2 regions of the Chryseobacterium sp. SIMBA_029 genome follow, and region 1 is predicted to be linked to the other one. Evidence: riboswitches for the same ligand, from Rfam matches in the RefSeq annotation. Region 1 holds a riboswitch; the other holds the start of a gene.

Region 1 (6,379 bases):
GATACCTCCTGTTACGTCAACTGTAGTAAGGAAAATCGGAGAAATACCATTTGTTCCCCCAACAATTGGAGCAATATTTACAAATGGAATATATGGGCTTGCTTGTTTACCAGTCCAAAGAGCTACGTTATTTACCCCTGACATTCTTGATGAACCTACACCCATCGTACCTTTCTCAGCGATAAGCATTACGCTTGCATCAGGATGTTGTGCCTGTAAAGCTTTGATTTCTTCCTGAGCCTGAGGGGTGATCATACATTTACCATGAAGTTCACGGTCTGATCTGGAGTGAGCCTGATTACCCGGAGAAAGTAAATCTGTAGAGATGTCACCTTCACCAGCGATAAATGTAACTACTTTTACTTCTTCGACAACTTCTGGAAGTTTTGTGAAGAATTCAGCTTTTGCGTAGCTTTCAATTAGGTCTTTTGCGATTTCATTACCGCTATTAAATGCTTCCTTCAGACGGTTTGTATCCGCGTCATAAAGGTAAACTTGTGTTTTAAGAACGCTTGCAGCTTCTTTAGCAACAGAAATATCATTTCCTAAAGCAAGATCCAGCAATACTTTAATGGAAGGACCTCCCTTCATGTGAGATAATAATTCAAAGGCATAAGCCGGAGATATCTCTTCTACAACTGATTCACCTAGAATAATTTCCTTTAAAAATTGAGCTTTTACACCCGCTGCACTTGTGGTTCCGGGTAATGTATTGTAAATGAAAAATTTAAGAGAATCCGATCGATCTGCGTTACCTGAATCTTTAATTTGTGCGATGATTTCGCTTAGTAATTCGGCACCGTCAATAGGCTTTGGATGAAGCCCCTGGCTTTTTCTTTCTTCAATCTCTTTAATGTAATCTTTATAAATGTTCATAATAGAAGTCTTTCAATGTTAAAGGTAGATTAATACATAATTATTAATACTGCCATTCTTCTTTACAAATCTGTATAAAATACAATGAATGCCACGTTGAATTCCGGCATTTAGAGACATAATACAGACTGAGGAAGTCAGCATAATCTACGTCTTTTTTAAAATGTGAAATAATATTCTGTCCCAAAGGCGAGTATAAAGGACTTTTTTGAGGAGGTAAGCGGTTTACGTGCAAGTGGTTTTGTGGTAAAAACTCTTTTAAAGTAACGCTCGTACACTTTTTTGATCATATCAATATCAAATGTCATATCTCAAAAACGTTTAAAAATTATCAAACAATTAAAAATGTTTCCAAATTTACGAATTTTTACTATTTTATCGCGGGGAAATTATTTAGATTCTTTATAAATATGAATTTGATAATTTCTATTTTTGGCCGTAGTTTTGCACACAAATGGTGAATATGAAAAATATCCTGAATTTTTTATGCGTATTTATTTCGGTTTTCGTTTTTTCACAGACGAAATCCGTGAAAAAAGCACCCATAAAAAGCAGTGGAAAAAGCACTGTAAAAAAAGCTTCTGCTGGACCTAAAATCAACCCGGACCTAGTGGTTATTAATAAAGATCTTCCAGTTTTAATTCCTAAAAAAAAGGATGGAAAATTCGGCTATGTCAATCAAAAAGGAAAATTTATCATTTCGCCTGAATATCATATTGTCGTCTTTTTTTATGAAGATTGCAACCTTCTGAATTCTCCCAATGAAAAGGTAAGAAAGTTTGGAACCAAAGACTATGCAACGGTAGAAAAAGATTTAATTTCTTACCGGATAGATCAGAAAGGAAAAAGGGTGTATGAATTTAAAGATAAGGATTTAGGGCAGTGCAAGTTTGAACCTTACAAGCAACAGCTGTTTCAGGCGTATATCTCCAATGGATTTTATGGCATTATCGAGAAATCAAAATTTGTAAATTCCGAAGATTATAAACAATACCAGATTTACCCACAATATCAATACCTGTACATTATGGAAGGTGACGATACAGCTGATCCTATGATTGTAGCCTCCAATAATGATAGATTTGGAGTGATTGATGTTAATAATAAAGTAATCATCCCTTTTGAATATTCCAACATCAAAAGAAATTTCAGCTGGAAATTAGGCAAGATGTTTGAAGTGACAAAAGACGGTACCAATTATTACTACATTGATGCTGATAATAAAACGTATTAAAGAGATAGAGTCCAAATGAATGTTGCATCAAAAAACACGCTCTCAGATTGAGAAAGAGAGTAAGTTCTTTTTGAACGCTGTAATCAAAATCTCACATCTCACAATTTTTTTGTAATTTCGCGGCTGAAATAAAGGGGTGCTTTAACAGGCTGAGATTATACCCAATGAACCTGGAACAGATAATGCTGTTTAGGGAATTTTGAAAATGTATCAATGAAACAGTATAACGATATACGAATCTCATTTTTAGACTGCTAACGTTACATTATTTAATCCGCCCCTTTTATTCATTAAATTTTAAAGATTTATAGAATGAAAGGATTACTTTTTTTAGGGCTTACCGCAAGCTCACTGGGATTGGCCCAAACTCAACATACAGATTCCCTCAAGGTAAGGGAAATCGATGGTGTTAACTTCACAAAAAGACTTCCGGTTGCCAAAGAAATTATCAATGTACAGAAAGATCTGGACAGCAGAAATCTTGGTCAGGATTTTCCGGTGCTTTTAAAAAATCAAACTTCAATTATTTCCACTTCCGATGCCGGAAACGGAGTTGGATATACCGGCTTCAGAATCCGTGGAGTAGCGGGAAGAGGAATTAACGTTATGATGAACGGTGTTCCGTTCAATGACTCCGAAAGTCAAGGAACTTTCTTTGTGAATGTTCCCGACCTTACCAGTTCAGCATCCCAGATCGTTATCCAGCGGGGAGTAGGAACGTCGAACAACGGGGTTTCGGCTTTTGGGGCCAGCATCAATGTAATTTCGAAGGATCCGGAAGAAAAGTTTTATGTAAAAACAGATGACAGCTACGGATCATTCAATACGTACAAATATTCGGCTGAAGTAGGATCCGGAAAATTCTGGAAAAACAGGCTTTCTGTAATGGGAAGATATACCAATATTCATTCTGACGGATATATTGACAGGGCTTCTTCAGATCTTCATTCGTATAATTTCACCGCTTTATTTGAAGAAGGTAAAACCAGACTTCGTCTGATGGCTTTCGGAGGTAAAGAAAAAACATATCAGGCCTGGAACGGAATTGACAGAAAAACCTGGGAAACAGATCCTAAATTTAATGTTTCAGGAGCTATTTATGATGCAGACTGGAAGAATATCGTAAGTTTCTATGATAATGAAACCGATAATTACAGACAGAATCATTACCAGTTGCTTTGGGAACAGGGAATAAACGATCACTGGAACCTGGAAACAACGCTGCATTATACCAAAGGAAAAGGCTATTATGAAAATTACAAACAGGGAGATCCTTTTTCAAGATATAACCTTCCCAACATCATAGATGGCGGAGAAACGGTACAATATTCAGATTTTATAAGAAAAAAATGGCTGAATAATGATTTTTACGGATTGGTTTCCACTCTTTACGGGAAATTTGAAAATATTGACCTTAATTTTGGAGCCGTTGCAAATCAGTATTACGGAAGACATTTCGGAAATGTTACCGGAGTTTTTTATCCTCAGATTAACGAAAGTGAATACTACAGAAGCCGTTCGGTAAAGAATGAAGTCTCAGGTTTTGCAAAAGCATTAGTAAGACTTAATGACCGTTTTGAATTATTCGGGGATCTGCAGCTCAGACATATCGATTATAATACAAGAATTATAACTGCGGGAGATGGCGAAGGGACAGATTTGAATAAAAACTGGCTTTTCTTTAACCCTAAAGCGGGAGTCAATTACAAGATAGGAAACGGAAAAGTTTTCTTGTCCTATGCAAATGCCCATCGTGAGCCCAATAGAGACGACCTTATTGCAGATTCTAATGTAAAATCAGAAGTGCTTCACGATTTTGAAGCTGGTTTGGAAAAGCAGTTTGGAAGTATTTCATTCACGGCGAATCTTTATTATATGTATTATGTTAATCAGTTGGTTTTAAATGGTGAACTTAATAATGTGGGTGCGTTTATCAGAACCAATTCCGGTAAAAGTTACAGAAGAGGAATCGAGATCGGAGCATTGGCAAAACTTTCAAAACAGTGGGAGATTTCGGCCAATACAAGTTTAAGCCAGAATAGAAATCTTGATTTTAAGATAGAAAATGCAACGCTGGTAAAAGATTTAGGAAATACCCAGACTTCATTTTCACCAGATATCATTGCCAATGTCGGATTGAAATTTAATCCAAATAAAAACTTCCAGTTTGCCTTGATGAACCAATATGTAGGGAAGCAATACCTGGATAACACGGAAGATAAAAACCTGCAGCTGAAAGATTATATGCTGACTGATTTTAATGCTCAGTATCAGTTTAAAATTGCCAATAATGATATCGCTTTGAAATTATTAGTGAATAACATTTTCAATAAAAAATATGTCAATAATGGTGCTGTTTATGATGGCGGGCCGTATTATTTTTCACAAGCCGGAACTAATTTTATGTTTGGAATCAGCTGGAAAATTCAATAATTTAAAAGATAATTTGTTAAACAAATTTCAATATTATAATTTTAATACACATTAATCAAAAAGACTGTTCCGGCAGTCTTTTTTTTGTGACAAATAAATCTCCTTAAAAGTCATGAAAAAGTTATAAATTTGCCGTCAAATGAATATTTCAGCTTACATTCTAGAATATCTGAAACAAGCTGGAACTGCAACAGTTCCAGGCTTTGGTGTATTTTCCCTGGAGAACTCTAAGGCAATTATCAATTCTGAAAACGGAAGCATTCTTCCGCCTGCAAGTCAGATCACTTTTGCAGTGGATCATGAAGTGCAGTCTGATGAACTGGCTGCTTTCATTGCAGAACAAAAGCAGATGTCTTTGGAAGCCTCTAAAAGTGATCTAAAGATCCAGACTGATTTTTGGAAGAAAAAACTCCAGGCAGAACAGGTTTTGGAGATTCAAAATCTGGGTACCATCATGATCGAGGACGAGAAAACCCATTTTAAAGGAAAAAGAGTAGAGTCTGGCCGTCCTGATTTTTATGGACTGGAAGAAATCAGATTTTCGGATATCAGTAACGGTGAAAAAATAGTCCGTACAGAGAACCGCGAAAAAGATTATAAATTCAACAAATCTATACTTTGGATCTTCCTTTTCATTGTTCCTGTTGCAGGTCTGTTAATCCTGGCCTATACCCAGAAAGACCTTCTTTTCGGGAAAAAATCTTTTGAAAACGTTTCTGTACAGACGAAAACGCATAGAATTGCCAAGGATACCATTAAAATAATGGTGCATGAAACGGCAGAAATGAAAATTGCTGATTCCCTGAAAAAAGATTCACTAATGAAATCTGCTGGAAAACCGGTTGGAGTTCAGGCCCCTAAAAATAACACTAAGAAGACATGGCAAAAATAAAAAAAGCGGCAGAATCTCTGACCATTATGACCAATATCGTTCTCCCGAACGAAACAAATTCTTTAAGAAACCTTTTTGGTGGTGAATTGTTAGCAAAAATGGACCGTTGTGCGTCTATTTCTGCAGCAAGACACTGTGAAAGAAGAGTAGTAACCGCTTCCGTAAATCACGTTTCTTTTAATCATCCGATTCCTGAAGGGGGAGTCGTTGTATTAGAATCCAAAGTTTCAAGAGCATTTTCTACTTCTATGGAAGTGTATGTAGATGTTTGGTTGGATGATCCGATTAACCAGGTGAAAATCCACACCAATGCAGGGATTTATACTTTTGTTGCGGTGGATGAATTCAACCGTCCTATCCCGATTCCTGAAATGATTCCTGAAACGGAAGAAGAAAAAGAGAGATTTGCAGCGGCTTTCCGTAGAAAAGAACTTTCCCTGATCCTTTCCGGAAGAATGAAACCTTTGGAATCTGTGGAATTGAAAAAACTTTTCCAGGAGCCTGAGGTAATAAAAGAAGTGAAAAAAGATAAGAAGTAACATTCTCATCGGTGTCATTTGTGAAAAGTAATTTGTGTTTAGAAAAATGAAAATTCTCCTTTTAGATAAAAACCATCCGCTTATCACCGAGCAGCTTATTGCAAAAAACTTCATACTGGAAGAGGATTTTACGTCTTCTTACGATGAGATATGCCGCATCATTGAAAATTATGACGGAGTGATCATCAGAAGCCGGATTCCTTTAGATAAAAATTTCCTTGAAAAAGGGAAAAACCTGAAATTCATTGCAAGAGTAGGCGCAGGGATGGAAAATATTGATATTCCTGTAGCAGAGAAATTAGGAATTCAACTGATTAATTCTCCGGAAGGCAACAGAGATTCTGTAGCAGAACACGTTGTCGGAATGCTGCTGATCTTAATGAATCGTCTTTTCATTGCTTCGAA
Region 2 (6,379 bases), on a different contig from region 1:
GTTAACAAGAAAATATGAAAACAGTAATTCCATCCGAAATATCAGCCGTACAGCTTCAAACGATCATGCAGACTGCCGTGTCACCACGACCGATTGCTTTAGCTTCTACGATAGATAAAGACGGTAATCCTAATTTATCCCCGTTCAGTTTCTTTAATATGTTCAGTACGGTTCCCCCAATTTTGATCTTTTCTCCAGCGAGAAGAGTTCGGGATAACACGACTAAACATACGCTGGAAAATATTCAGGAAGTTCAGGAAGTTGTTATCGGAACCGTTAATTTCCCGATTGTACAGCAGATTTCCCTTGCCTCTACTGAATATGAAGGCGGAGTAAATGAATTTATTAAAGCCGGCTTAACCATGAAAGATGCAGATCTGGTTACCCCAAAACTAATAGAAGAATGCCCCGTTAATTTCGAATGCAAAGTATTGGAAATAAAACCTTTGGGAGATCAGGGCGGAGCAGGAAATTTAGTTATTTGTGAAGTTCAGAAAATCCACATCAGAGAAGAATATCTGGATGAAACAGGAAATCTGGATCAGAAAAAACTGGATATGGTTGCCCGTTTAGGAAGCAACTGGTATTCAAGAAATAATGAAAACAATCTTTTTGAAGTTCCAAAACCATTGGTAACAAAAGGAATTGGCTTTGATCTTCTTCCGGATGCAATCAAATACAGCAAAGTTTTTACAGGAAACGATCTGGGAATGCTTGCGAACGTAGAAATTTTACCTTCCGAACATTGTCATGAAGATGAAAATACTCATCAGAATGCTCAGAAATTATTACTGGAAAGTAAGATTGAAGAAGCCTGGAAGATTTTAATTAAATAAAAATTTCAAGTTGCAATCAACATAAAAGGAGTGAAAATTTTTCACTCCTTTTTTATTTCTTAATAGAAAACATTTAGTAACAGCATTGCCAACGTCCATTAGCATTCTTACTTTCTGTACCAAAATTAGGAGCAGCACACGGTGGTACAATACATCTTCCTGAGCCATCGCTCAGATAATTACTGTAGCAGCCGCTTGCACATATTAAAACCTTGTCTCCTCCTGCAATTTGCTTTTGCTCTTCTCTGCTTAATTTCTGACCATTTTTTACGTTTGAATTTTTCATAATAATTTGATTTTTTGGTATTATTAGTTTTCACTAATATAGGAAAAATAAACAAAATCAAAACAAAATACTTAAAATTCAATACATTAAAAGAAAATAATTACATTTTTGCTTTAATAAATTCAATACACTTTTCTGTAACTATATTCAGATCTTTTGGTAATTCATGTTCTTTCCAGGGTTCTTTTGCTCCAAAAGTATGATTGGCATTTTCCACTAAAAACAATTCTGAATTGGGGTGCAGTAAATGAAGGTGTTCTGCACTTTTAACGCTTACACTTTCATCATTGGTTCCATGAATAATCAAAACATGGGCTTTTGCCATTTCAGTAGCCCTTTCGACATCAAACTTGTGAGTATCTTTTTCAAAATCCTCATAGAACTGATAATAATGAGGCATTTCCTGCTTGGTTCTTCCGTTCACTACATAATACACTCCTTTTTGTTTCCAGCTTTCCAGTGCTTCATCCTTCGGGAAACGTTCTAAAGTATCAACGCTTGCCAATGTAATTAAGCCATTAATCCTTTCATCTTCGGCAGTGGTAATAATAGAAATTCCTCCTCCCCTGCTGTGACCGATCAGAACTATCTTTTGGCCATCAACTTTAGGATCCTGATAAAAATGGTCAATCACCACTTTAAGATCAGACATTTCTTTAGAATAATTATTGTTTCCGAAAGCTTCCAGGTCGGCAAAATCATGAGGGTTTTCAACCGTGGTTCCGTTATGGGAAAAATTAAACTTTACAAAGAAAAAACCTGCACGGGCAAATTTTTCCGCCATCAGATCCCAGGCACCCCAATCTTTGTACCCTTTATACCCATGAACAAATATGACCAGAGGTAATTTTTCGCCTGCTTCCGGATAATAGGCATCGGCAAGAAAATCTTTAGTTTCAGGATTTGAAATGAGGATGTTTTTATTTTTAGTGATATTCATATTTTTATTTTTCTATTATTTTAATTTTGGCTAATCGCCAAGACGCTAAGTTTTTATTTTAATTATGTTATTAAGGCGCAAGAAAATCACAGATTTTCATTTTAGCCGTTTTATTTTAACCTTTTATATGCAAACTCAAACAATTTTATCGAAGATAAAATCCTTGCATCTTAAAACGTCCTGCTGAAAAATTATTTGCGCCTTTGCGATTACCAACCAATTTTCATTTAAAAATATTAAAAGTTAAACTAAACACAAAGTAAAATCTTAATTTTGCAGTATGTTGGATTTAAGAACGGTAACCGTAATACGTTATATTCTGCCACTTCGCGAGGGAGGCTCACTTCCCGCGTTGGCAGAAGCTGATGACGATTTTAAATATGTCCTGAAATTCCGCGGTGCGGGTCATGGCGTAAAAATGCTGATCTCGGAACTTCTTGGCGGAAAGATCACAGAAGCTTTAGGACTGCAGATTCCCGAGCTGGTTTTTGTGAATCTTGATGTTGATTTCGGAAGAACAGAAGCTGATGAGGAAATTCAGGATTTACTGAAATTTTCAGAAGGACTGAATTTAGGACTGCATTATCTTTCCGGCTCTATTGCCTATGATCCGAGTGTAGCAATAGATCCGCTTTTAGCTTCAAAAATCGTTTGGCTGGATGCCTTTATCACCAACATCGACCGTACTTTTAAAAACACTAATCTTCTGATGTGGCATAAAGAGTTATGGGTAATCGATAATGGTGCGTCTTTTTATTTCCACCACTCCTGGCAGAACTTTGATACGGCGGCTAAAACGCCTTTTAAATATGTAAAAGACCACGTTCTCCTTCCGCAGGCTAAGATGCTTGATGAAGCAGATCAGTTCGCTAAAAAAGTATTGAATGACACTATTTTCAGGGAAATCGTTAATTTGATTCCTGAAGACTGGCTACACTGGAATGATGCCGATGAAACGCCTGAGCAGATCCGCGAGATCTATTTCCAGTTTTTGAAAACACGATTAGAAAATTCTCAAATCTTTGTAAACGAAGCCAAAAATGCAAGAGGATAAAATATACGAATATGCCGTAATACGCCTGGTGCCTAAAGTTGAGAGAGAAGAATTTTTCAATATCGGGCTGGTAATGTTTTCCAAAAAAGAAAAATTCATCCGGGTAGATTATTATTTATGTCCGGATAAATTCAGGCTGATGCACAGCAAACTGGATTATGAAGATATCATTCAAAACCTGGAAAGCTTTCAAAAAATTGCACACGGTGCCAAAGACGGCGGACCGATCGCCCAACTGGAAATTCCGGAACGTTTCCGCTGGCTGACGGCTGTAAGAAGTTCCGTCGTACAAACTTCAAGACCTCATCCGGGAAAATCTAAAGATCTTGAAAAAACGTTTGGTAAACTTTTTGAGGAGTTAGTAAAATAGCTACTCTTTAAAAAAATATCATATGAAATCATCATCAAACAGCATATCAATCTACAGGTTTTCCATAAACCTGTTTTTTGTTTTATTTCTAAGCTTATTTAATTTAAGTTTTTCTCAAAACATCATTGAGCCGAAAACACCTAAAAGCATATTGCTTCCTGAAAAGGCAACGGTATCTGAAAATATAGTATACAAGACGGGTGAACATGGGAGTTCGCTAGCACTGGATATTTACCGGCCAAAAGATATCTCCTCCGAAAAACTTCCGGTTGTAATCTATGTGTATGGCGGCGGATGGGTAAAAGGCGATAAAATGATCCGCTCTGAAACTTATATTGAAGAGATGATTCTAAAACTGATAGAAAAGAAATATGCCGTTGTCGCTATTAATTATACCTTATTGAATAAAGACACTCATTTCCCTCTTCCTTTGCAGGATACCAAAGATGCAGTACGATGGGTAAGAAAAAATGCGGAAAAATATAATTTTGACACCAATAATATTGGATTCTTCGGAGCTTCATCAGGTGCGCATCTTTCTATGATGGCAGCATATACTCCGGATAATGAATTCATCGGAAGCCCGGAGCTTTCGTCCTATTCTTCAAAAGTAAATTATGTTGTAGATAATTTTGGACCGGCAGATCTTAATACCCTTCTTCATACCCGTACCGGCAAAATTCCGGTTTTTTTCATTGGATTGATTTTTACAAAGAAAATAATAACGTTAAGAGAAAACCTCATCGATGGAATTTCCGGGTATGATATTAATAAAGACAAGAGAAAAGTAGTTCAGTATTTTAAAACAGTATCTCCTGTTACCTATGCTGAAACTGGTGTTCCTACTTTGATTGTACAGGGAGACAAAGATAAAATCGTTCCTTTACAGCAGTCGAAAAAGCTCAGTAAAAAATTGACAAAAGCGAACATACAGAATTCCCTCATCATTGTGAAAGATGGAATTCATGGTTTTGGAACGACAGATAAAACCTATCTGGACGAACTTACCGATAAGATGGTTGATTTTATTGTTTCACAGCGTAAATAAACCGTTAAACCTTTTAAAACGGAAGTATTCCAGCATCAATGCTGCCAGTTTTGTTTACGAGGATAATTTTTATACATTTGTTTTGCTTTAGGGGTATTCTGAAAAAGAATTGAGAGAGTCCCTTTGAACCTGATACGGCTTACACCGACGTAGGGAAAAGCAAAAAGACATTCTTTTGCAATGGACTTTTGTTTCGGATTTTTTCCTAAAGCTATTTTTATTTTAATCAATAACAATGGAAAAAAACCTCTGGAAGCAAGTACAGCTTGTTAAACAAAATGCTCCTCTCATACACAATATCACAAATTATGTAGTCATGAATACTACGGCTAACGCACTGTTAGCTGCAGGAGCTTCTCCGATCATGGCCCACGCAAAATCCGAAATTCAGGAGATGGTCAACATTGCCCATTCACTTGTCATCAATATGGGTACCCTTGATGAATACTGGGTAGAATCGATGTTGATGGCGGCAGAAACAGCCCATTCAACAAAAAAACCATGGGTACTGGATCCTGTAGGCGCCGGGGCAACTTCATTCCGTGATCGTGTGGCAAGCCAGCTTCTGTCCTATCAGCCTACCGTCATCAGAGGGAATGCCTCTGAAATCATTGCGCTGGCCAAGGCTAATATAACTATGACAAAAGGAGTCGACAGCACTGCACAAAGTACTGAGGCTATAGAAGCAGCAAAAACTCTTATCCATCAATACCATACTATAGTCTGCATTTCCGGTGAAACAGATGTCATTATGGATGGCAGCCAAACTATTTTCCTTAAAAACGGACATCCTTTAATGACCAAAGTAACAGGTCTTGGCTGTTCTGCATCAGCATTAGTCGGAGCCTTCATAGGAAATACAGACAATATCATTGAAGCAATAGCAGCAGCTATGGCATTAATAGGGATAGCAGGCGAAATCGCGGTTCAGCATAGTAACGGACCAGGCAGCCTGCAGGTTAATCTTATCGATAAATTGTATACGATCTCTGAAGAAGAGTTTATGAGCCATTTAAAAATCGAAAGACGATGAGTCTGAACCCTTTCCCTTACCAGCTCTACCTTGTTATTTCTGAAGCAGACTGCAAAGGACGAAACTTTCTGGAAGTTGCAGAACTAGCCATTCTTGGAGGCGTAGACTGTATTCAGCTGAGAGAAAAAAATGATTCTACAGCTGAATTTATTCATAAAGCAAGACAACTGAAAGATATAACGGATCAATATAACATTCCACTGATTATTAACGATAATCTTGAGGTGGCTCAACACATACAGGCAGCAGGCATTCACGTTGGAAATCAAGATGCAAAACCTGTTGATCTGAGAAAAATGCCCTTCATGCAGGACCGGATTATTGGCTACTCTATTGAATATCTTTCTCAGCTTGAAAATGAACAAACCGCTGCGGCAGACTATCTGGGAATAAGTCCTGTTTTTAAAACCGATACCAAAAAAGATACGGTAACAGAATGGGGCCTTGAAGGCATCAGAACTATCAGAAAACTTACAGATAAACCATTGGTGGCCATCGGTAATATTCATTTGAAAAATGCCAGGGAGATCATCAGAGCCGGAGCTAACTGCATTGCAGTCGTATCTGCGATTTGTGGTGCTAAAGATCCTCAAAAAGCAGCCTATGAACTTAAAAATGAAATAGTACAATGAAAAAATACAAATATCCATCAGTATTAACTATTGCGGGATTCGACGGAAGCGGAGGCGCAGGAATTCAGGCAGATATTAAAACAGCTTCCGCTTTAGGATGCTTTTCTACATCGGTATTAACTGCTTTACCGATACAAAATACACAGGGAGTACGGAAAATATATCCTATCCCGGTAGAAG

Evidence for each region. A riboswitch is a leader RNA that binds a small molecule or an ion and turns the genes downstream of it on or off. The one in region 1 is predicted to bind thiamine pyrophosphate.
Region 2: another riboswitch for thiamine pyrophosphate. It lies ahead of thiM (hydroxyethylthiazole kinase); the one in region 1 lies ahead of SB679_RS05945 (TonB-dependent receptor).

The regions. Positions count from the first base shown of each region.
Region 1 covers NZ_JAWRXA010000003.1:88,626-95,004, reverse strand. The annotation lists gene SB679_RS05955 (bifunctional aconitate hydratase 2/2-methylisocitrate dehydratase) at 1-876, opposite strand, end outside; gene SB679_RS05950 (WG repeat-containing protein) at 1,340-2,110, shown strand; TPP riboswitch at 2,233-2,323, shown strand; gene SB679_RS05945 (TonB-dependent receptor) at 2,423-4,543, shown strand; gene SB679_RS05940 (hypothetical protein) at 4,683-5,435, shown strand; gene SB679_RS05935 (acyl-CoA thioesterase) at 5,423-5,974, shown strand; gene SB679_RS05930 (2-hydroxyacid dehydrogenase) at 6,021-6,379, shown strand, end outside.
Region 2 covers NZ_JAWRXA010000011.1:153,780-160,158, forward strand. The annotation lists gene SB679_RS19390 (flavin reductase family protein) at 15-836, shown strand; gene SB679_RS19395 (hypothetical protein) at 910-1,122, opposite strand; gene SB679_RS19400 (alpha/beta hydrolase family protein) at 1,223-2,062, opposite strand; gene SB679_RS19405 (HipA family kinase) at 2,343-3,116, shown strand; gene SB679_RS19410 (DUF3037 domain-containing protein) at 3,103-3,486, shown strand; gene SB679_RS19415 (prolyl oligopeptidase family serine peptidase) at 3,509-4,534, shown strand; TPP riboswitch at 4,614-4,707, shown strand; gene thiM (hydroxyethylthiazole kinase) at 4,770-5,567, shown strand; gene thiE (thiamine phosphate synthase) at 5,564-6,199, shown strand; gene thiD (bifunctional hydroxymethylpyrimidine kinase/phosphomethylpyrimidine kinase) at 6,196-6,379, shown strand, end outside.